4 regions of the Mesorhizobium sp. WSM4906 genome follow, and region 1 is predicted to be linked to each of the others. Evidence: riboswitches for the same ligand, from Rfam matches in the RefSeq annotation. Region 1 holds a riboswitch; each other region holds the start of a gene.
What was found. Region 1 has a riboswitch for cobalamin ahead of QAZ22_RS23535 (ABC transporter ATP-binding protein). Riboswitches for the same ligand answer to the same signal wherever they lie in the genome.
Positions count from the first base shown of each region.

Region 2: it holds a riboswitch for cobalamin, as region 1 does, so the genes downstream of both, QAZ22_RS17185 (CbtB domain-containing protein) here and QAZ22_RS23535 (ABC transporter ATP-binding protein) in region 1, are expected to answer to the same signal.
Region 3: it holds a riboswitch for cobalamin, as region 1 does, so the genes downstream of both, QAZ22_RS16985 (DUF1636 family protein) here and QAZ22_RS23535 (ABC transporter ATP-binding protein) in region 1, are expected to answer to the same signal.
Region 4: it holds a riboswitch for cobalamin, as region 1 does, so the genes downstream of both, bluB (5,6-dimethylbenzimidazole synthase) here and QAZ22_RS23535 (ABC transporter ATP-binding protein) in region 1, are expected to answer to the same signal.

Region 1 is NZ_CP121355.1:4,897,269-4,902,507, reverse strand. Features, by position in the region: gene QAZ22_RS23545 (helix-turn-helix domain-containing GNAT family N-acetyltransferase) at 1-699, shown strand, start outside; gene QAZ22_RS23540 (AraC family transcriptional regulator) at 870-1,703, opposite strand; cobalamin riboswitch at 1,911-2,116, shown strand; gene QAZ22_RS23535 (ABC transporter ATP-binding protein) at 2,297-3,085, shown strand; gene QAZ22_RS23530 (ABC transporter substrate-binding protein) at 3,112-4,059, shown strand; gene QAZ22_RS23525 (iron ABC transporter permease) at 4,410-5,239, shown strand, end outside.
Region 2 is NZ_CP121355.1:3,613,312-3,618,550, reverse strand. Features, by position in the region: gene cobO (cob(I)yrinic acid a,c-diamide adenosyltransferase) at 1-114, opposite strand, end outside; gene cobU (bifunctional adenosylcobinamide kinase/adenosylcobinamide-phosphate guanylyltransferase) at 116-637, opposite strand; gene QAZ22_RS17190 (CbtA family protein) at 630-1,427, opposite strand; gene QAZ22_RS17185 (CbtB domain-containing protein) at 1,443-1,622, opposite strand; cobalamin riboswitch at 1,659-1,857, opposite strand; gene QAZ22_RS17180 (gamma-glutamylcyclotransferase) at 1,986-2,672, opposite strand; gene QAZ22_RS17175 (aromatic ring-hydroxylating dioxygenase subunit alpha) at 2,806-4,008, shown strand; gene QAZ22_RS17170 (MFS transporter) at 3,977-5,176, opposite strand.
Region 3 is NZ_CP121355.1:3,570,560-3,575,798, reverse strand. Features, by position in the region: gene QAZ22_RS16990 (winged helix-turn-helix domain-containing protein) at 64-1,263, shown strand; cobalamin riboswitch at 1,294-1,502, shown strand; gene QAZ22_RS16985 (DUF1636 family protein) at 1,542-1,967, shown strand; gene cobW (cobalamin biosynthesis protein CobW) at 1,970-3,007, shown strand; gene QAZ22_RS16975 (cobaltochelatase subunit CobN) at 3,039-5,239, shown strand, end outside.
Region 4 is NZ_CP121355.1:5,900,257-5,905,495, forward strand. Features, by position in the region: gene QAZ22_RS28655 (exodeoxyribonuclease VII small subunit) at 1-67, opposite strand, end outside; gene QAZ22_RS28660 (histone deacetylase family protein) at 71-997, opposite strand; cobalamin riboswitch at 1,113-1,292, shown strand; partial or broken gene bluB (5,6-dimethylbenzimidazole synthase) at 1,406-1,918, shown strand; gene QAZ22_RS28670 (hypothetical protein) at 2,098-3,078, opposite strand; partial or broken gene QAZ22_RS28675 (hypothetical protein) at 3,268-3,471, opposite strand; gene ribB (3,4-dihydroxy-2-butanone-4-phosphate synthase) at 3,765-4,865, opposite strand; gene aroC (chorismate synthase) at 4,997-5,239, opposite strand, start outside.

The DNA of each region.
Region 1 (5,239 bases):
GAGCGCGGCCTGGTCGAGCGCGCCGCTTCGGAGGCCGATGCGCGGCGCTCGCCGATCGCGCTGACCAAGGCAGGCAAGGAGGCCTTCGCGCCGCTCAACCAGGACTCGCACAACCAGGTGCGCGCGCTGCTCGATCGTCTGGCGCCGGCCGACCAGGAGCGCCTGGTCAAGGCGATGCGGACCGTGCAGGACCTGCTCGGCGACAAACCCGAACCCAAGGTGCCCTATATCTTGCGGCCGCTGCAGGTCGGCGACATCGGTTGGGTCACGCACCGCCAGGGCCTGCTCTACGCGCAGGAATATGGCTGGGACGAGACCTACGAAGCGCTGGTCGCCGAGATCCTCGGCGAGTTCGTCAAGAATTTCGTCCCGCAATGGGAGCGCAGCTGGATCGCCGAACGCGAAGGCGAGGTGGTCGGCTCGGTCTTCGTTGTCCGCAAATCGCCCAAGGTGGCGAAGCTCAGGCTGCTCTATGTCGAGCCCTCGGCGCGCGGCTTGGGCATCGGCGCACGCCTGGTCGACGAGTGCATCGCCTTCGCGCGCGCCAAGGGCTACAAGACGCTGACGTTGTGGACCAACGACATACTGGGTTCGGCCCGCCGCATCTACCAGGCGGCGGGCTTCAAGCTGGTCGAGGAAGAGCGCCACCATTCCTTCGGCAAGGATTTGGTCGGCCAGACCTGGAATCTGGAGCTTTAGTTAGCTCTTTCCCTTCTCCCCTTGTGGGAGAAGGTGGATCGGCGCGCAGCGCCGAGACGGATGAGGGGTATTCCAGGGAACGCCGGCGTCTCATTCCGCTGGAACACCCCTCATCCATCGCCTTCGGCGACACCTTCTCCCACAAGGGGAGAAGGGGGAAGCCGCAGCACTCAGCCCTTCACGGGCACCCAGATTTCCAGCCCGCCATTGCCGCTGCGTGCATCGAATTCCGGCCCGTAGCGTTCGAATTCCGGGGCGTCGGCGATCTCGTGTCCCGAGGCCGGCAGCCATTTGTTCCAGATCGTGTTGACGGTGCGGCGGATGGTCGAGATGTGCTCGCGATGCGGGAACACCGCGTATTTCTGCGCCGGCACCCGCACCCGGAAGAACTCCTTGGGCAGGTCGGAGAAATCGCTCACCTCGACACCGGCGATGTAGTCGAAATTGCCGGCATCGTCGCCATTGACGCAGACGCCGTAGGCGACGTCGCCGACCTCGCCGGGGATGTGGCCGATATAGGGGCCGAAGCGCTGCCACAGCATCGGGATGCCGGCGCTGCTCTCGCAGCTGTAGCGCTCGCCGAGACCGGCGATGAGGAAGGGCCGGCTGGTCTCGAAGCGCGGCGGTTCGAGTGCGGCGAGAAATGAACTGTCCATCAGGATAGGCTCCACGAGGTCGAGATTTTGGGTCGAGCCCTGCGCGCGCACCAGTTCCGGCGTGGTGCCGAACTGCTCGCGGAAAGCCCGCGTGAAAGCCTCATGCGAGTTGTAGCCGGCATCGAGCGCGACCGACAGGATGTCGGGCGCGCCGCCCGCAAGCTTGCGCGCCGCTTCGCTGAGCCGGCGCGCCCGCACGTAGCCCATCACCGACCGTCCGGTCGCGGCGCCGAAGGCGCGCGTCACATGGAAGCGCGACACGCCGCTGCTTGCCGCGACATCGTCGAGCGAAATCGCATCGGGCAGACGGCTTTCGACAAACCACAGCGCTTTCTCGGTCGGGTTCATGGCTCCTCGCATTTGGCGGGGCGACACTAGCCACCGCGCCGACAGCCAGTTTGATCGAAATTGCGCGGTGAGCGAAGTCGAAACGATGTTGACAAACGAAGGCGGCATTCTCTAGTGCGTAACGTTATTACATAACGAAGGGAGAACAAAATGGCAGCTGTAGTGAGGGGATGCGCGGCAGCCCGTTGCGACTCGCACGCGGACAACCTACGATGGCGGCGTCATGGTCCCTGAGCCGCAAGGCAAGGGGTGAAAAGGGAACACGGTGAGACCTGCTTCGGGTCGAGGCCGTGGCTGCCCCCGCAACTGTGAGCGGCGAGCTCCATCCGAACGCCACTGGCCGGCAAGGCTGGGAAGGCGGATGGCGCAACGACCCGCGAGCCAGGAGACCTGCCATCGACACGAGTTGACCGGACGGGGTGTGCCGGGAGGAGACGCGGGCACCGGCCTTGTCGGCCGGCTCGTCCCAGCATCCTTCCGTCGCCATTTTTGGAGAGTGACGGAATGCTGGACGGCTCCATCGATCGTATCCATCAAGCCATCGGATATGCGGCCTGGAGATACCATCCGGGCGACCTGGCGGGGCTTGGCTCGTGATGCCGCCGGTCCTCGAAGCCCGTGGCCTCGGCGCGACGGCCAACGGCCGCGCGCTGGTCGACAATGTCAGCCTGTCGCTGGCGGCCGGCGAGCGGCTGGCCATCGTCGGCCCCAACGGCGCCGGCAAGACGACGCTGCTGCGCATGCTGTGCGGCGCTCTGTCGCCGAGCCACGGCGAGGTCCGCTTGGCCGGACGTCGGCTGGACAGGATCACCACGGCCGAGCGCGCCCTCAACATCGCCGTCGTCGGCCAGACAGACCAGCCGGATCCGCGACTTGCCGTCATCGACTATGTCGAGCTTGGCCGCGTCCCGCACGCCGGCCTGAGGCGCCGGCACCACGACCGCGACATCGTCGTCGAAGCGCTGCGGCGGACCGGGCTCTTGCCGCTGCTCGCGCGCACCATCGGCTCGCTGTCCGGCGGCGAACGCCAGCGCGCGCAGCTCGCCCGCGCTATCGCGCAGGAGCCGAAAATCCTGTTCCTCGACGAGCCGACCAACCACCTCGATCCGCGCGCCCGCGGCGAGCTGCTCGGCCTGGTGGCCGGCTTCGACATGACCGTCGTCGCCGTGCTGCATGATCTCGCTCTGGTGGCGCCCTTCGCCACCCGTGTCGCGGTGATGAGCAACGCCCGGCTGCACGCGCTGGCGCCGCCGCGCCAGGCGCTGGCGCAGCCGCTCATCCGCGAGGTCTTCGGCATCGACGTGCTGCATCTGCAGCACCCGACCGAAGACCGCGAGCTCACCGTCTTCGACCTTGCCGGTCGCGCCGCCTCGTCATCCTGAACCGTCCAAACAAGGAGCATCTTCCGATGAAACGCCTCGTGCCGTCCTTTGCCTTGTCGCTTTTCGCCTCGGCGGCTGTTGCCTTCCCGGTTACCGTCGACAGTTGCGGCAAGCCGCTCACCTTCGACGCCCCGCCGAAGCGCGCCGTCATCCAGGACCTCAACATGGCCGAGATGGCTTTCGCGCTGAAGCTGCAGCCGTCTATCGTCGGGCTCACCGGCATCACCGGCTGGTACAAGGTCGGCCCCGAATTCAAGGCTGAGCAAGGGTCTATTCCGGAGCTCGCGCCGAAATATCCGACGCTCGAAAACCTCGTCGCCGTCGAGCCCGATTTCTTCTTCGCCGGCTGGTATTACGGCATGAAGCCGGGCGGCGAGGTCACGCCCGACACGCTCGCCCCGCACGGCATCAAGACGCTGGTGCTGACCGAGAGCTGCGTCCATCTCGACAAGAACCGGCCCGCCGCCTCGATGGACCTGCTCTTTGGCGATGTCGAGAAGCTCGGCAAGATCTTCGGCAAGGCGGCCGAGGCGGAGAAGCTGGTCGCCGGCTGGAAAACCGAGCTCGCCGACATCAACGCCAAGGTGGGCGACCGCAAGGGCACGCGCGTGTTCCTCTACGACTCCGGCGAGGACAAGCCCTTCACCGCCGGCAAGTTCGCCATCCCCAACGCGATGATCGCCGCCGCGGGCGGCGAAAACATCATGGCCGATATGGAAACGAGCTGGGGCAACACCGACTGGGAGACGGTCGCTTCGCGCAATCCGCAATTCCTCATCCTGCTCGACTCCCAGGATGGCGGCGGCTATCGGAAGCTGCTCGATTTTCTCAAGGCGCATCCGGCGATGAAGGAGACCGACGCGGTCAGGAACGAGCACTTCGTGGCGCTGCGCTACGCCGAACTGACGCCCGGACCCGCCAACATCGAGGCGATCGGCAAGATCGCCAGGGCCATGCATCCGGAAGCGTTCTGAGGTCTTGCGTTCAGATGGCCTGAGATGCTCCCGTTGACTGATCGCCTGCCTCGGAGATTGGCCGAAACGCCCGCGACGTCGTCATCCACGGGCGGAGCAAGGAGCGAAGCGACGCGGCGCAGACCCGAGGATCCATGCCATGACGCAGAGGCGCCGCCACGGTGCAGAATTCTGCTCCGTGGCACCCTTCGCGCGAGGTCACGGCATGGATTCCAGGGTCTCCGCGACGGAGCTTCGCTCCTGCTTCGCCCTGGAATGACGAAGTCGCGGAGGCTTCGGACAATCGCGAAGGCAAGCAAGGCGATGACAGGTCTGACGGCGTGACCTTGCACCGATCCTTCACCCTCGCGATGACGCTGGGCGCGATCCTTCTGGTCGCGCTCGCGCTGCTGTCGATCGCCTATGGCTCGACGCTGATACCGCTTCGCGAGGTTGTCGGCGCCCTGGCGCGTGCGGCCGGTCTGGACGGCCGGGCCGTGCCGGGACCTGTCGGCGGCATCGTCGTCGACCTCAGGCTGCCGCGCACGCTGCTGGCGATCTCCGTTGGCGCCGGCCTCGGTGTCGTCGGCGTGCTGCTGCAGACCGTCACCCGCAACGACCTCGCCGACCCGTTCCTGTTCGGCCTCTCCTCGGGCGCCGCCGCCGGCGCGGTCTCGGTCATCACCATCTTCGGCGACAGTTTCGGCATCTGGACCTTGCCGGTGGCGGCCTTCACCGGCGGCATACTGGCGGCGGCCATCGTGCTTCTGCTCGTGTCGCGGGTGAGAGGGCAAGGGCCCGAGCGGCTGATCCTCGCCGGGCTCGCCGTTTCCTTCATGTTCACCGCCTTAACCAACTACCTCGTCTTCGCCGGTGACCAGCGCGCCGCCCATTCGGTGCTGTTCTGGACCATGGGCGGGCTCGGTCTCGCCCGCTGGGACAATATCGGCCTGGCGGCGCTGGGCGCCGGCATCATCCTTGCCTACGGGCTCTGGAACCACCGCCGCTTCGATGCCTTCCTCGCCGGTGAAAATGCTGCCGAAAGCCTCGGCGTGCCTGTGGCGGGCATGCGCCGCAAGACATTCCTCATCGCCGCTCTGGCCACTGCTATCCTCGTTGCGGTGGCCGGCGTCATCGGCTTCGTCGGGCTGATGATCCCGCATCTCGGCCGTCCGCTCGCGGGTCCGCTGCATCGGCCGCT
Region 2 (5,239 bases), 1.3 Mb from region 1:
GGCCACCTCGGCATCCTGCACCGCCTTGCGCTTGGCCATCTTGGCGCGATGGCGTTCGGCGTCCCCCTCGTTGATGGTCTTGTCGTCGATGGTCTTGTCGTCGATTTCGGCCATGTTATTTCACCTTGAGCGGCAGCCCCGCCACCATCATCAACACGCTATCGGCGACCGCCGCGACCTGCTGGTTGAGCCGGCCGGCGGCGTCGCGGAACCGGCGCGCCAGCGCGTTGTCCGGCACGATGCCGAGCCCGACTTCGTTCGACACCACGAACCAGGGTCCGCGCGGCCGCGACAGCGCATCGGTCAGCCGCCGGCACTCGGCCTCGATGTCATGGTCGGCCAGCATATGATTGGTCAGCCACAATGTCAGGCAGTCGACGAGCACCGGCTGGTGATCGGGCAAGGCCTCGATCGCGTCGGTGAGATCGAGCGGCGCATCGACGGTGACCCAGCCTTCGCCGCGGCGCGCGCGATGCAGCGCGATGCGCTCGCGCATCTCGTCGTCATAGGCTTGTGCGGTTGCAATGTAGGTCCAGGGCGATGGGTTCGCCGTCGCCAAGGTTTCGGCATGCGCGCTCTTTCCCGCGCGCGCCCCGCCGACGATGAAGGTCAGACGACCCTTGGCGCGATCAGGCAAAGCTGCCGCGCAGGCTGGTCGCCGTGCCGGTGAAGCGGCCGCGCACCACGCCGACAACTGCGCCCAGCACCAGCCAGAAAACCAGATCGGTGAGCGTCACCGCAACGACGAACTGGTGATGTAGACCTTCCGGAATTGCCGTTTCGAAACTTTCCGGCTGCGGCGCACCGACAATGTGCGGCGCCACGATCAGCGCAACACCGAGGATCGCAAGCGGCAACGACTTTCGGAAAGCGATCAAACCGAGCCCGGCGGCCGTCGCGGCCACTGTCGAAATCCACCAGATCTGGCGCGGCAAAAGGTCGGCCGCGGGCATCGCCGGCAGTTCGGGCGGCAGGCCGAGGCCAGGCGCCAGGGTGAAAACCGCGAAACCGGCAAGGCCCCAGAACACGCCCTGGCGCCAGTTGCCGATGCCGCCGGCGAATTCGGAGATCGCGACCAGGATCAGCGCGAAGCCGATGCCGGTGACGATGTTGGCGACCACGTTGAAGGCGAAGCGCTCGAAGCCGTCGGCCGGCGCCCAGCCCTCGTCCTCGGCCGGAGCAGCCGCTTCCGCCGGCACCGGAGTCACGCTGCTCATCGCGTTGTCCGCCGGAGCGGCCGAACTCATTGCGTTGTTGCTTGTGCTGGCGGCGGCGTGATCGTGGTGATGACCGCTGCCGGCCTTTTCATAGACTTCCGCCTTCAGGATCAGCGGCACGGTCGCATAGGCCTGCATGCAGGCGAGCGCTATGCCCGCCACTAGCCCCGCGATCGCCGCGATGAACACGACGTTGCGAAACAGATTCATGATGTCAGGCCTTGCTCAGTGGCAGGGAAAAGCCATCGAATGGCGATAGTCGTGGGCGGCGTTGTGGACCGCATCGATATGCGAGAAGCCGACGAAACCGACGACGAAAATGCCGAGCAGCGCGGCCAAGGCCAGCTGCATGATGCGCGACTGCGAGGAGACGGAGGCGCCGAGGGAGACGGAAGCGGTATTCATGTCTTGTCCTTTCGCCCTCCACCCGAGGGCATCGAAGTCAACTTTCCCGTCGCCGGCAGGTCTCCTGGCTCGCGGATCCGCGCCCTTCCCCACCTTCCCGAGGAAAATCCTCAGTGGTTTATGGAGAGGACTACCGCACACAGTTGCGGGGGCAGCCACGGCTTTGGGCGGAAACTCCACCCTCACCGCATTCCCTCTTGGCTCCAAAAACGGAACCGACGACGCGATCGACTATAGGCAGAATCGTCGCGCCCGGCAAACCAAAATCCGTCACGCCGCAGCGTGATTGCGGCACGGGTTTGGGTTTCTGATCCCACGCATGTCTTTGTCCCGAAACCGGTTCCCTGTTTCGTGAGACATGCTCTAAGAAGCGGCGATCCGCTCGGCAACCAGCTGCTGCAATCGCCACAAATGGCGGTCGTGAATGCCGCGCTGCTCGAGGTTCTTCACCGTATTGTAGAGATAGTCCGCGCCCGAGCCCCAATGGCCGCAGGATGTCGCCAGCCGCTCGACCACCACCTTCTCCTCGATCGGACCGGCATAGGTCGTGCCTTTGCGGTTGATGACAAAGGCCAGCGCCTGGAAGCGTCCGGCGTTGCCCGTCAGGTTGAGGAGCCGAGGATGATAGCTTGTCGGCTTCAGCGTCATCTCGCGCCGGAAAAGCTTGTCCAATGCCTGCCGGCGGTCGTTGCCGTTCAGTCGGAAAGCGACACCTTTGCACTGCCCGCCGCGATCCAGGGCCATCATCAGACCCGGCTGCTCCTTGGTACCGCGCCAGCGCGTCATGTTCATGCAGAAGGAACGGTGCCAGCCGCGCGCCACGGCAACCCGCTCCTCGACATGATCGATCTCGGGCTTCCAGATCAGCGAGCCATAGCCGAACAGCCAGAGTGGCTCGTCAGCGGGGAGTTCAGCCTCCAGGGCGTCCAGCATCGTCTCATAGTCGGCGTTATCAAGGTGCGCGGCATGCGGATCGGGGCCGCTGTCTTCGACGACTCGAAAACAGCGAGCGACCAGCTCCTCGGTGAGCGACATCGTTCTTGTAGGCATATTTGCGATCCCGACCAGCCGGCAAGCGCCAGCGTCGGAAACGACTTTAAGGGCGGTGCCGGGACGCCACAATGCCCGGCAATTGACAACGGCCCGGCCCGGGTGTCGGCTGTCGGCAGCGAAGGAGAAGCCGATGCAGCCGAATCCGAGCGGACGCGATCGCTACTATGGTCTTACCAGCCTCGAGCCGACATTGCCCGCCACGGCGTATCGGGAACCCGATGCCTACCAGCGCGATCTCGAAGCGATCTGGTACCGGAGCTGGCTGATGGTCTGCCGCGAGGCCGATCTCGCGGAACCTCTCGCCTTTCGAACGTCCCGCATCGGCTCGCAGGAAGTCGTCGTGCTGCGCGACGAAACCGGAAGCCTGCGAGCCTTCCACAACACCTGCCGGCATCGCGGCTCGCAGCTTTGCCAGGAAAGCGCTGGGCGGCTGAAGGCCAGGCTTCTCACCTGCCCCTACCACGCCTGGTCCTACTCGCTGCGCGGCGACCTGGTGCGGGTGCCGTCGAAATCGCTGCCCGAAGGCTTCGACAAGGCCGATTTCCCGCTCTACCGGGTGGCGCTGTCGGTCTGGCGCGGCTTCGTCTTCGTCAACCTTGCCGAGGATGCCGGCGGCTCGTCGGAAGCCTCCTTCGATCCTGCTTCCGGCGACCTTGCGAACTGGCCGCTGGAGACGCTCGTCACCGGCCACCGGCTCAGCAAGGTGATGAACTGCAACTGGAAGATTTTCTGGGAGAACTTCAACGAGTGCCTGCACTGCCCGGGCGTGCACAAGGACCTGTCGCGGCTGGTGCCGATCTACGGCCGCGGCCTGATGGCGAGGCACGACGATCCGGAATGGGCGCGCCACGCCGACAACGACGCGCCGGAGTTTTCCGGCGGTCTGCGCGCCGGCGCCGAAACCTGGTCGCAAGACGGGCGTGTCCATGGACCGGTCTTTGCCGGCCTGACGCCGGCCGAGCGCGTCGCCGGCCAGACCTACGCCACATCGCTGCCCTCGATGTTCATCGTTGGCCATGTCGACTACGTCCGCACGGTGCGGCTCGCGCCGCTCGGACCCGAGCAGACCGAGCTCACCGCCGAATGGCTTTTCGCGCCGGAAGCGCTCGCACAAACCGATATCGACAACATCGTCGCCTTCGGCACCCAGGTGCTGGAGGAGGACGCCGCGATCTGCGAGGTCAACCAGAAGGGCCTGCGCTCTATCCGTCACGAAGCCGGCGTGCTGATGCCCGAAGAATATGATTTGCGCCGCTTCCACGAGTGGGTGCGCGGGCGCCACGCGGCATTTCAGTCCCCAGTCAAAACGACTTCGGCAGATAGCGCCAGGTGAAGAAGCCGCAAAAGGCGGCTAACAGGCCGAGCGTGACGAACACCGAGCCGAGACCGAAGAAAGAGAGCACCACCGAATAGACCAGCGGCGGCGTCAGCTCGGAAAAATCGAGATAGGTGCGGTAGACCGCCGCCATCTGCGCCCTTTCGTAAGAGCGCACCGAGCGCATGAAGGCGGTCGAGCCCAGCGCGTCGAGCGCGATCGTGAACAAGGCGCCGCAAAGCAGGAAGGCGGCGGTGAGCAGTGGCGCGGCGTCGCCGACGCCGCCGGCCGCGAAAAGCATCGTCGCCATGGCGAAATAGGCGAAGGTCATGGTGCGGCGGCCGCCAAAACGCTTTCCCGCCTTGCCCCAGAAGATCGCCATGAACAGCAGCGCGTTGCCCGCCGACACCAGCAGCCCGCCGGCAAGCTTGCCCTCGCCGGTGATCACCATGAACAGCGGACCATAGACGAAGAAGGTCGTCCAGAAGCAGGAGCGGCCGAAGGCGATCAGCCAGGCAAGCCTGAGCCGCGGCTGCGCGACGAAGCGGCCAATATTGGCGAGCGGATTGGCCGGCCGGCTCTTGCCGGGACGGATCGACGGGTTGTCGCCCAGCCGGTAGGCCCAGAACAGCGCGAGCAGTGCCAGCGCGAAAGCCACGACCGCGCCATGCGCGGCATAGATGCCGAAGCGCGTGTAGAGGAAGATGCCGAGCGTCGGTCCGCCCGTCCAGGCAAACATCGACCAGGCCATGCGCAGTGACTCCGCCTGCATGAAGTCGGTCTTGCGGATGTGATCCATGATGTAGAGGTTGAGCGTGATGGACAGCGCGCTCGCGCCCATGACGCGGCAGAGCATGCCGGCGAGTTGTCCCGGCAGCGTGTGGGTGACGAAGAACACCGAGCCGATCGCCAGCATCAGGCAGCCGGCCGTATAGACCCAGCGGCGCGCGAAGCGGCGGATCAGCATCGGCATGAACAGCGTCACCGAGAGCCCGAGCAGCGAGACGATGGTGTAGAGGATCGAGACGATCTGTTCGTTGTGCAGGATCTCGTAGGCCTGGATCGGGATGACGCTGGAGATCGTGGCGCGGGCAAAGGATTCGACCGCATAGAGCGAGGCGAAGGTGCGCGCATCGGCTGGCCTGAGAGCCGGAAGCCAGATCGGATGGCGCACATGGGTGGACATCGGCCCTCCGAAAGTGAATCGCTCGCCAAATCTGGCCGGACTACCGGCTGGCAGGTAGCAGGA
Region 3 (5,239 bases), 1.3 Mb from region 1:
TGCTAGCATGGCTGGAATCACCGGCCGGGAAACATGTAAACGGATCGAGGCAAAGGCACCTTGATGAAGGAAAAAATCTCTCTTCGCATGGCCAGGCGCATCGCGCTCGGCGCGCAGGGTTTCACGGACCCTCGTCCGGGCGGCGAGCCCAACCGCCGGCACCTCGCCCGCGTGCTCTCCCGGACCGGCCTGCTGCAGATCGATTCCGTCAGCGCGGTGGTGCGCGCCCATTACATGCCGCTCTATTCGCGCCTCGGCCCCTACCCGCTTGCGCTGCTGGACAATGCAGCCGTGACCCGCAAGCGCGCCATCTTCGAATATTGGGCGCACGAGGCGTCGTTCCTGCCGGTCGAGACCTATCCGCTCCTGCGCTGGCGCATGCAGCGCGCCGAACGCGGCGAGGAAATGTATCTCGGCCTCGCCAAATGGGGTCGTGAGCGCAAGACGATGATCGACGAGATCTATAAAGAAGTCGCAGAACGCGGGCCGATCGCCGCCTCCGACATCGAGGGCCACAAGGGCAATGGCGGCTGGTGGGGCTGGAGCGAGGCCAAGCACGCCTTCGAATGGCTGTTCTGGGCCGGACGCATCACCACCGCTTACCGGCGCGGCTTCGAGCGCTACTACGACCTGCCCGCGCGCGTTTTGCCGCAGGCCGTGCTCGACCTGCCTGTACCCTCGGTCGAGGACGCGCATCGCGAATTGCTGCGCATTTCCGCCCGCGCCCATGGCATCGCCACCTATGGCGACTTGCGCGACTACTTTCGTCTGGCACCCGGCGACACCAAAGACAGGATCGAGGAACTGGTCGAGGCTGGCGAGTTGCTGCCGGTGCGGGTCGAGGGCTGGGACAAGACCGCTTACCTCCACAAGGACGCCCGCCTCCCGCGCCGGGTCGAGGCGCGCGCGCTGCTCGCCCCGTTCGACCCCGTCGTCTTCGAGCGCACGCGGACGGAAAAGCTCTTCGACTTCCGCTACCGCATCGAGATCTACACGCCGGCCGAAAAGCGCCAATACGGCTATTACGTGCTGCCCTTCCTGCTCGGCGACCGGATCGTCGCGCGTGTCGACTTGCGGGCCGATCGCCCGGCCAGCGTGCTGCGCGTCCACGCCGCCTACGCTGAAGCTCACGCTCCGCCCGAAACGGCGGCCCAATTGCTCGAAGAGCTGAAGCAGATGCAATCCTGGCTCGGCCTGGAGGCGATCGAGGTGACGCCGGCCGGCGACCTTGGACCGGCGCTGGCCGACATCCGGGTGTCGTAGCCGCGCGTTGACAGGCGCATAGCCGTAAGCCTAAATCCTGACCCAGACGGTCTCCTCCCGGCAAAGGGAGGAGCCAAGAGGGAATGCGGTGCGGAGTTGAAAAATTCCAAATCCGCGGCTGTCCCCGCAACTGTGAGCGACGAGCCTCAGCCGAAAACCACTGGGATGTCCCCGGGAAGGCGGCACGAGAAGGCGATGACCCGCGAGCCAGGAGACCTGCCGTCTGAGACTTTAAGTATCCGAACGCCCGGCGGGTTTTCCGGGCAAGGAGCCTGGTTTTGGATCGCAACGGCAGTTTCCCGGCAAACAGTGCGGACATTTCGTCCGAGTCCGACGCGTTGGCCGGCGTGACCGTCATCGTCTGCTCGTCCTGCCGCGACGAGAGCGGTTCGGACGCGCATCCGCGCGCCGGCGCCCTGCTGGCCGAGGACACGCGCAGCGCAGCGTCGGGCCAGGATATCCGCATCCGCACTGTCGAATGCCTCGGCAATTGCAAGCGCCGCCTGAGCGCCGCGCTCCTGCGCGACGGCTGCTGGAGCTATGTCTTCGGCGACCTGGAAACGAACAGCGGCGCCGACCTCGTCGCCGGCGCGAAGCTCTTCGCCACATCGACCGATGGCCTCATTCCGTGGCGCGGCCGGCCCGATTCCCTCAAACGCGGCCTGGTTGCCCGCATCCCGCCTCTCGATCTCCTGAAGGACTGACCATGAACGCTTCCGTTTCCCGTGTTCCGTGCACCGTCGTCACCGGCTTCCTCGGCGCCGGCAAGACGACGCTGATCCGCAACCTGCTCGAAAACGCCAAGGGCAAGCGGCTGGCGATCATCGTCAACGAGTTCGGCGACGTCGGCATCGACGGCGAGATCCTGAAAGGCTGCGGCATCGACACCTGCCCGGAGGAGAACATCGTCGAGCTCGCCAACGGCTGCATCTGCTGCACCGTGGCGGACGATTTCGTGCCGGCGCTCGACCAGATCCTGTCGCGCTCGCCGAAGGTCGACCACATCCTGATCGAAACCTCCGGCCTGGCGCTGCCGAAGCCGCTGGTTCAGGCCTTTCAGTGGCCGACGGTCAAGAGCCGCGTCACCGTCGACGGCGTCATTGCCGTGGTCGACGGCCCGGCGTTGGCAGACGGCCGCGTCGCCTCCGACATGGACGCGCTCCAGGCGCAGCGCGCTGCCGACGATTCCCTCGACCATGACGATCCGGTCGAGGAGGTGTTCGAGGACCAGATCGCCTGCGCCGACCTGATCATCCTGTCGAAGAGCGACCTGATGGACGCGGCTGGCTCGGAGCGCGCCAACGCCGTCATCGGCGAGCATGTGGCGCGTGCCGTGAAGGTGGTGCCGACGACGCACGGCAAGGTCGATCCGTCGGTCCTGCTCGGCCTCGGCCTTGCCGTCGAGGACGACATCGAGAACCGCAAGACCCATCATGACGACGAGCTCGACCACGAGCATGACGATTTCGACTCCTTCGTCATCGATATCCCGTCGATCTCGCATCCGGACGAGCTGGCAAAACGCGTCGCCCTCGCCGCCGAGCAGGAAAACGTGCTGCGCGTGAAAGGCTTCGTCGAGGTCGGCGGCAAGCCGATGCGGCTGCTGCTGCAGGCCGTCGGCCCGCGCGTCAATCACTATTACGACCGCGCCTGGACGGCTGCGGACGATCGCCGCTCGCGGCTCGTCGTCATCGGCCTCAAGGGGCTGAATCGCCCAGCGGTCGAGCGTATCCTCGCCGGCTGAGGCAAGCACGAAAAGCCCAACACGAAAAGCGATGCATATCCTCACCACGACATCCGCCTCGCTCGACGATCTCGCCGAGCCGATCGACCTCAGGCAGACGCCTGCGGATGTCGTGGCGCTGTCCTTCACCGACAGCGACCTTGCCGGCCTCGCCGCCGCCTGGAAGGCGGACGCTGAAAGACTGCCCTCGATGCGGCTTGCTGCCCTTCGCGACCTGCGCCACCCGATGTCGGTCGATCTCTGGATCGACAGCGTCGCCCGCCATGCCAAGATCGTCCTGGTCCGCATTCTCGGCGGTTACGACTGGTGGCGCTACGGCTGCGACCAGCTTGCGGCGGTCGCACGCGAACGAAACATCAAGCTGGCGCTGCTGCCGGGCGAAAGCCATGACAAGGATCAGCGCCTGATCGAAGGCTCGACGCTGCCGCGCGCCGAGCTCGACGCCTTACTCGGCTATTTCCGCGAAGGTGGCCCGACCAATATGGCTGTGTTGGTGCGGAGATTGGCCCGACTGGCTGGGTCGGATGCGGTGGTGACCGAGGCAGTGAGCGTGCCGAAAGCCGGGTTTTATGAGCCAGGAGTCGGCGTCGTTGAGAAGCCGGGTTTCGCAAAAGTCGGCGATCCTTCGCACCCCCCTCTGTCCTGCCGGACATCTCCCCCGCAAGGGGGGAGATCAGCCGTCACCAGCCCCGGCGCCTCTTCTTCAGGGGCATCAAAACAGCCATCTGCAACATCTGCGATTGGCGAAACCGTCGACCACAGAGCAATCTCCCCCCTTGCGGGGGAGATGTCCGGCAGGACAGAGGGGGGTGTGACGGAACTCGACGTCGACAGTTTCGCCGTCATCCCCATCCTTTTCTACCGCTCGATGCTGCTCGCCGCCGACGTGGCACCGATCGATGCGTTGGCTGACGCGCTACGCTCGCAAGGTTTGACCCCGGTGCCGATCTTCGTATCCAGCCTAAAAGACCCGGCGTCTCTGGCCTTCGTCGAAACCGCCCTCGCATCGCTGAACCCTGCCGCCATCATCACCGCCACCGCCTTCGCCTCCGGCGCCGAGCCGGGCGCAGAAACGCTCTTCGACCGCGCCGGCGTGCCTGTGTTCCAGGTCATCGTCGCCACGACGAGGCGCGAGGTCTGGGAGAAGACCCAGCGCGGTCTGGCGCCGGCCGATCTCGCCATGCACGTCGTGCTGCCGGAGCTCGACGGCCGCATTCTGGCCGGCGCGATCTCCTTCAAGGGCGAGATCGAGACCGACCCGGCGCTTGCCTTCCGCGCTTTCGCCAACCGGCCGAAGGCCGATCGGGTCGCGCAGGTCGCCAAGCGCGTCGCGGCCTTCGTTCGCCTGCGGCAGACTGAGCGGGCCAGGCGCAAGCTGGCGATCCTGATCCCGGACTACCCGAGCGCACCTGGGCGTACAGGCTATGCCGTCGGGCTTGACGTGCCCTCGAGCGTGCTCGCCATGCTGCATGACCTGAAGGAACAAGGCTATGCGGTTGATGGGATTCCGCAATCGCCGCGCGCGTTGCTGGATGCGCTGGAAATGGGCGGACACGGGTTAAGTCTAGAAGACTACTTGCGCTCGTCCACGGAACTGCCGGGAGGCGCGCGTGATGCAGTCAGGGCTGCCTGGGGCAGCGCGGAAGACCAGATAGGTCTGCGCGAGGCACCCCCCTCTGTCCTGCCGGACATCTCCCCCTCAAGGGGGGAGATTAGCAGGTCCGTCGATGGCGCCATTCCTGCAGCGCTGGCGATTGGCGAAAGCGGTGGCGACAGATCAATCTCCCCCCTCGTGGGGGAGATGTCCGGCAGGACAGAGGGGGGCGCGACAGAACGCCGTCCTTTACAGGCAGCCTCCTCGCCAGGCTTCCCCTTCCGCGCCGCGACCTTCGGCAACGTAACCGTCGCTCTCGCCCCCGACCGCGGCCGCTCCGCCGACCGCCGCGCCGACTACCACGACCCGACGCTCCCCCCGCGCCACGAGCTCATCGCCTTTGGCCTCTGGCTGCAGAAATCGCTTGGCGTTCACGCAATCGTCCATGTCGGCGCGCACGGCACGCTGGAGTGGCTGCCGGGCAAGACAGTCGCGCTCTCCGACACCTGCTTTCCCGAGATCGTCACCGGCTCGCTGCCGGTCGTCTATCCCTTCATCGTCTCCAATCCCGGCGAGGCGGCACAGGCCAAGCGCCGCATCTCGGCCGTCACGCTCGGCCATCTGCCGCCGCCGCTCAC
Region 4 (5,239 bases), 1.0 Mb from region 1:
TCTCCAGCGCGTCGAGCGCCTGTTCGAAGCTCATCGCCTTGACGTCTTCATTAGCTTCATCAGCCATAATTCATCCCTTCATCAGCCGCCCGACATGGGCGGCGACCGAAAATGCCAGTCCTTGCAGATCGTAGCCGCCCTCCAGCAGGCTGACGAGCCGGTTGCCGCTGTGGCGCCCGGCGCGATCCATCAGTTGGCCGGTTGCCCAGTCGAAATCATCCTCGGTCAGGTTGATCTCGGCCAGCGGATCGCGATGGTGCGCATCGAACCCGGCGGAAATGATGATCAGGTCCGGCTTGAACGCATCGATCGACGGCAGCACGCGCGACAGGAAGGCGTCGCGGAACGTGTCGCTGCCGGTGCTCGGCGCAAGCGGCGCGTTGACGATGTTGCCGGCGCCGGTTTCGCTTTTGGCACCGCTGCCAGGATAAAGCGGCATCTGGTGCGTCGAGCAATAGAGCACCGACGGATCGTCCCAGAAAATGTCCTGTGTGCCGTTGCCGTGATGGACGTCCCAATCGACGATGGCGACGCGCTCGGCCTGATGCTTCTTCTGCGCATGACGAGCGGCGATCGCCGCGGTGTTGAACAGGCAAAAACCCATCGCGGTGGTCTTTTCGGCGTGATGGCCGGGCGGGCGCGCGGCAACGAAGACATTGGCGGCGCGGCCCTCGAAGACATCGTCTATCGCCGCATTGGCGGCGCCGATCGCCGTCACCGCGGCCTGCCAGCTTTTCGGACTGGCGCTGGTGTCGGCGTCGATCGAGACGATACCGCTCGCAGGAATGGCCGCGCGGATGCGGGCAACAAAATCCTCCGGATGCGCGTAGAGGATCGTCGCCTCGTCGCCTTCCGGCGCCTTGACACGGTCGAGGGCCGAAAAAGCCTCGTCGTCCAGCACGCGTTCGATGGCGCGCAAACGGTCCGGCCGCTCGGGATGGCCGGGCGGCGTGAGGTGTTCCAGAAATACCGGATGGGTGTAGAGACGGGTAGCCATGGCCCCTAATCTAGGCACCTGTCGCCCGGATAGCTATGTTCCAGCACCGAATGATTGGGGAAAATCGCGCCGTGCCGTGTCGCTGGCGGCATTGGCGCGGCTTCCGCTTCACGATAAGGTCCCATCGCTGCCTGGTGCCCGCGGACGCGGGAGAATCGGGAACACGGTTGAATTCCGTGGCGTGCCCAACGCTGTGAGGGGGACCGCGCCGGCAAAAGCCACTGTCCTGGACGGGAAGGCGCCGGATGCGGGTCGATCCCGAGCCAGAAGACCGGCCCGGCAGACATGGTCGTCCGCATGGTCAGGCGGAAGACTGCTTTCGCAAGGGGACAAGCGATGCAGGCACGAACGGCCGCCACGAGCGGCGACGACTTTGACCAATTGGCGCGCGACGCCGTCTACCGGGCGATGTTCACAAGACGGGACGTGCGCAGCCATTTTGTTTCGGACGATCTCGACGATCGCGTGCTTGCGCGGCTGCTGACAGCCGCCCATCACGCGCCATCGGTCGGCTACATGCAGCCGTGGAACTTCATCGTCATCCGCGATGCGGCAAGGCGACGACAGGTGCGCGACCTGTTTCTGGCCGCGCGCGAGCAGGAACTGCCGGCGATCGAGGCGGAGCGGCAGGCGCTCTACCGCAAACTGAAGCTCGAGGGCATCTGCGAAAGCGCGCTAAACCTGTGCATCACCTGCGACCGACAGCGCTCGAAGAATTCGCCGCTCGGGCGCTGGCACAATCCGGAGATGGACCTCTACAGCACCGTCTGCGCGGTACAGAATTTCTGGCTGGCGGCGCGCGCCGAAGGCGTCGGCGTCGGTTGGGTGAGCATCATCGAAACCGAGGCGCTGAAGCGGCTCTTGTCGATCCCCGAGCATGTCACGCCGATCGCCTATCTCTGCGTCGGCCGCGTCTCGGCATTCGCGCCGAAGCCGGACCTCGAAGCGCATGGCTGGGGCAAGCGCCTGCCGCTGCCCGAGCTGGTGATGAGCGAAACCTTTTGCGGTGCCGGCGAGGCACAGCTCAAGTCGGCGATCGCCCGCCTTGGTTCGGGGGACGAGCGAAGCCGTGATCAGTCTGCCGTCGTGGAGGCTGCCATTCAAGCAGCCCGGGGCGAATCCCAGCGCGAGCCGCCGAAGGAGCCGAGCGCCTTGTCGCGAAGCTCCCTGAATTTCGACGAGGCCTCGGCCAGCCGCCCATCCCAGTCAGGATTCGGAACCTGGCCCTCGATGGTGTCGAAATAGACCTGCATCAGCGAAGCGATGGCGAAGGGTTCGATGAAGGCAGCCTTGAAAGCCCAGGCGAAGACGATGGCGAGCACGAAGGCCCAGCCGGCAAGCTGCCCCGGTATCACCCAGAGGATGGCGGCTGCCGGGGCCAGCATCAGCAGGAAGATGACGAAGGACACACCCCACATGATCACCGCCAGCCAGACGGCGTTCTTGACCATATGCTTGCCGTTCTGCGCGTAGAGCACGACGCCTTGCCTGGCGGTCTCGAACGGCGAGTTCGAATTGATGCGGATGTTATAGCCGAGGATGATCTCGTCGACATAGGTCAGCGACAGGCGGATGACCGTGTTGATGAAGCTGACGATGCCGCTCAAGCCGGGAATGGGCAGGAACGCCGCGATGCCGCCGATCAGGCCGGTGATGGCGCGGATGGCCCCCTTCACCAGCTGGTCGACGACGAAAAGAATGTTGGCCTCGGCGAAACGCTGGGTCACCACTTCCTTCGCATAGGCGATCTGGCCCTGGCCGTCGGGAACGTCGTGGCCATCGATCAGATGGACCATGACGGCGATGTGGCCGGCCTTGAGAACGTAGAGGATATATTCGCGGATCCAGTAGACGGCGATCGAGACGACGCCGAAGCCGACCACGCCGCCCCATAAGGCAAACGACATCGGTCCGTCCGGATCGGTGGAGATATGGCCTACGCCGTAGCCGACGCTGGCGCCGGTGCCGGTCGCCACGATGTAGGCCACCGTGATGCCGAAATAGACGATCATGCGAAAGACGATGAACGGCCATGTCCGCATCATGATGGACACCGACCGGCCGATGCTGAAGTCCCACATGGCCCCGACTCTCCCGCCCCGCGCATGACCCCGAAAATCGGAACCGATTTTCGGAAAGGATCATGCGCAAACATCAAAAGTGTTACAGCATCCTTTGCGCGTTCAAGGAACGCGCTGCGCTGTAAGAGAATGGCCGGAGAGGATGCGCTCAGGTCTGCGATTGTCAATTGCGGCGGCACCGTGACCGCCTCAAAACGGTGCACAACCCGGCGATATCGTTACCCGATCGTGCGGTCGGGGCTTTTTGCGCAAGCCTTCGAGCAGTTGCTTGAATGCCGCTATCGCCTTCTTCGACGTCGCTTCGGGGTCCCTGGAATTGGCGATGCGCTGCGAGGCCTGGCTGCTGGCGCCGTTGATCAGCCGCGCCGCGGTCTCGGGATCGAGATCGGGAAGACCGCCGGTCGTTCGTTTTCGCCAAAACCCATCGCCATCGCTCGAAACTAGCCGAAGCCTTTCAAACTTCGTCATTCCAGGGCGAAGCAGGAGCGAAGCTCCGTCGCGGAGACCCTGGAATCCATGCCGTTACCTTAGCCGTAGAGTGCAGCGAAGCAGAATTCTGCACCGTTGCAACGCGTCAAGGTCACGGAATGGATCCTCGGGTCTTCGCGCGTCGCTTTGCTCCTTGCTCCGCCCGTGGATGACGACGTCGCGGACGCTTCCGAACTTCCGGCGCATCCCTCGACAGCCTACAGAATCTCCGTCTTGGCGATATGGATGCCAAACCCTTCGAGGCCGACATAGTGGCGCTCGCGCGAGGCGATCAGGTTGATCGAGGAGATGCCGAGATCCCTGAGAATCTGGGCGCCAAGGCCGATCTCGCGCCACTCGCTCTCGCGCCGGCGCGCCTCCTCATGGTCCTCGCGCTCGCCGCTCATCGGGCGCCTGCGCTCCTGGTGGGCGACGCCGACCGAGCCTTCGCGCAGATAGACGATAACGCCGCGCTTGCGCTCGCCCATTGCCTTCATGATGTGATCCAGGCGGTGGCTGGTGCCGAAGACGTCGGTCACGACGTCCTCCGAATGCAGGCGCACCGGCACTTCCTCGCCGTCGCGGATGTCGCCGAAGACGACCGCGACGTGATGCATGGAATCCCAAGGCAGCGTGTAGGTGAAGACCTGCGCCTTGCCGCCGGGCGTGTCGATGTCGGAGCAGGCGACGCGCTCGACCAGCGTTTCCTTGCGCTGGCGGTAGGCGATGAGGTCGGCGACCGAAACCTGCTTAAGGCCATGCTGTTCCGCGAAAGCCTGAACCTCGGGGCCGCGCTTGACCGTGCCGTCGTCGTTGACCAGTTCGGAAATGACGCCGACCGGAGGCAGGCCAGCGAGCTTGCAGAGGTCGACCGCGGCCTCGGTATGGCCGGAACGCATCAGGACACCGCCTTCGCGCGCGATCAGCGGGAAGATGTGGCCGGGGCGTACGAAATCGGTCGGCCCGACATTGCCGTTGGCGAGGTTGCGAACAGTGAGCGTGCGGTCATCGGCGGAAATGCCGGTCGTGGTGCCGTGCTTGAAATCGACGCTGACGGTGAAAGCGGTGGTGTGGGCGGAATCGTTGTCGGCCACCATCGGCGCCAGGTTCAACCGCCGTGCCTCCTCGCGCGGCATCGGCGTGCAGACGATGCCGGACGTGTTGCGGACGATGAAGGCCATCTTTTCCGGCGTGCAGTGCACCGCGGCGACGATCAGGTCGCCCTCGTTCTCGCGCCCGTCATCGTCCATGACGACGACGATCTCGCCGCGCTCGAAGGCACGGATCGCTTCGACGATCTTCTTCTGGTCGTAAGGCATACGTGCTCGCTTCGCTCGCAGGGGAGTAGGGGAATAGGGCAGTAAGGGAGTAGGGAAAAGCAAAAAGTTTGACGTCAGGGCACGACGTAGCCTACGGCCCTACTGCCTTACTCGCCTACTGCCTTACTCCCCTACTCCCCTACTCCCTTCCCCGTCTGTCCTCTGTGCCGCAGATAATGATCCGCGATCGCGCAGGCAACCATGGCCTCGCCGATCGGAACGGCGCGGATGCCGACGCACGGATCGTGGCGGCCCTTGGTCATCACCTCGACGTCCTTGCCGTCCTTGTCGATGGACTTGCGCGGGGTCAGGATCGATGAGGTCGGCTTGACGGCGAAGCGGGCGACGATCGCCTGGCCGGTCGAGATGCCGCC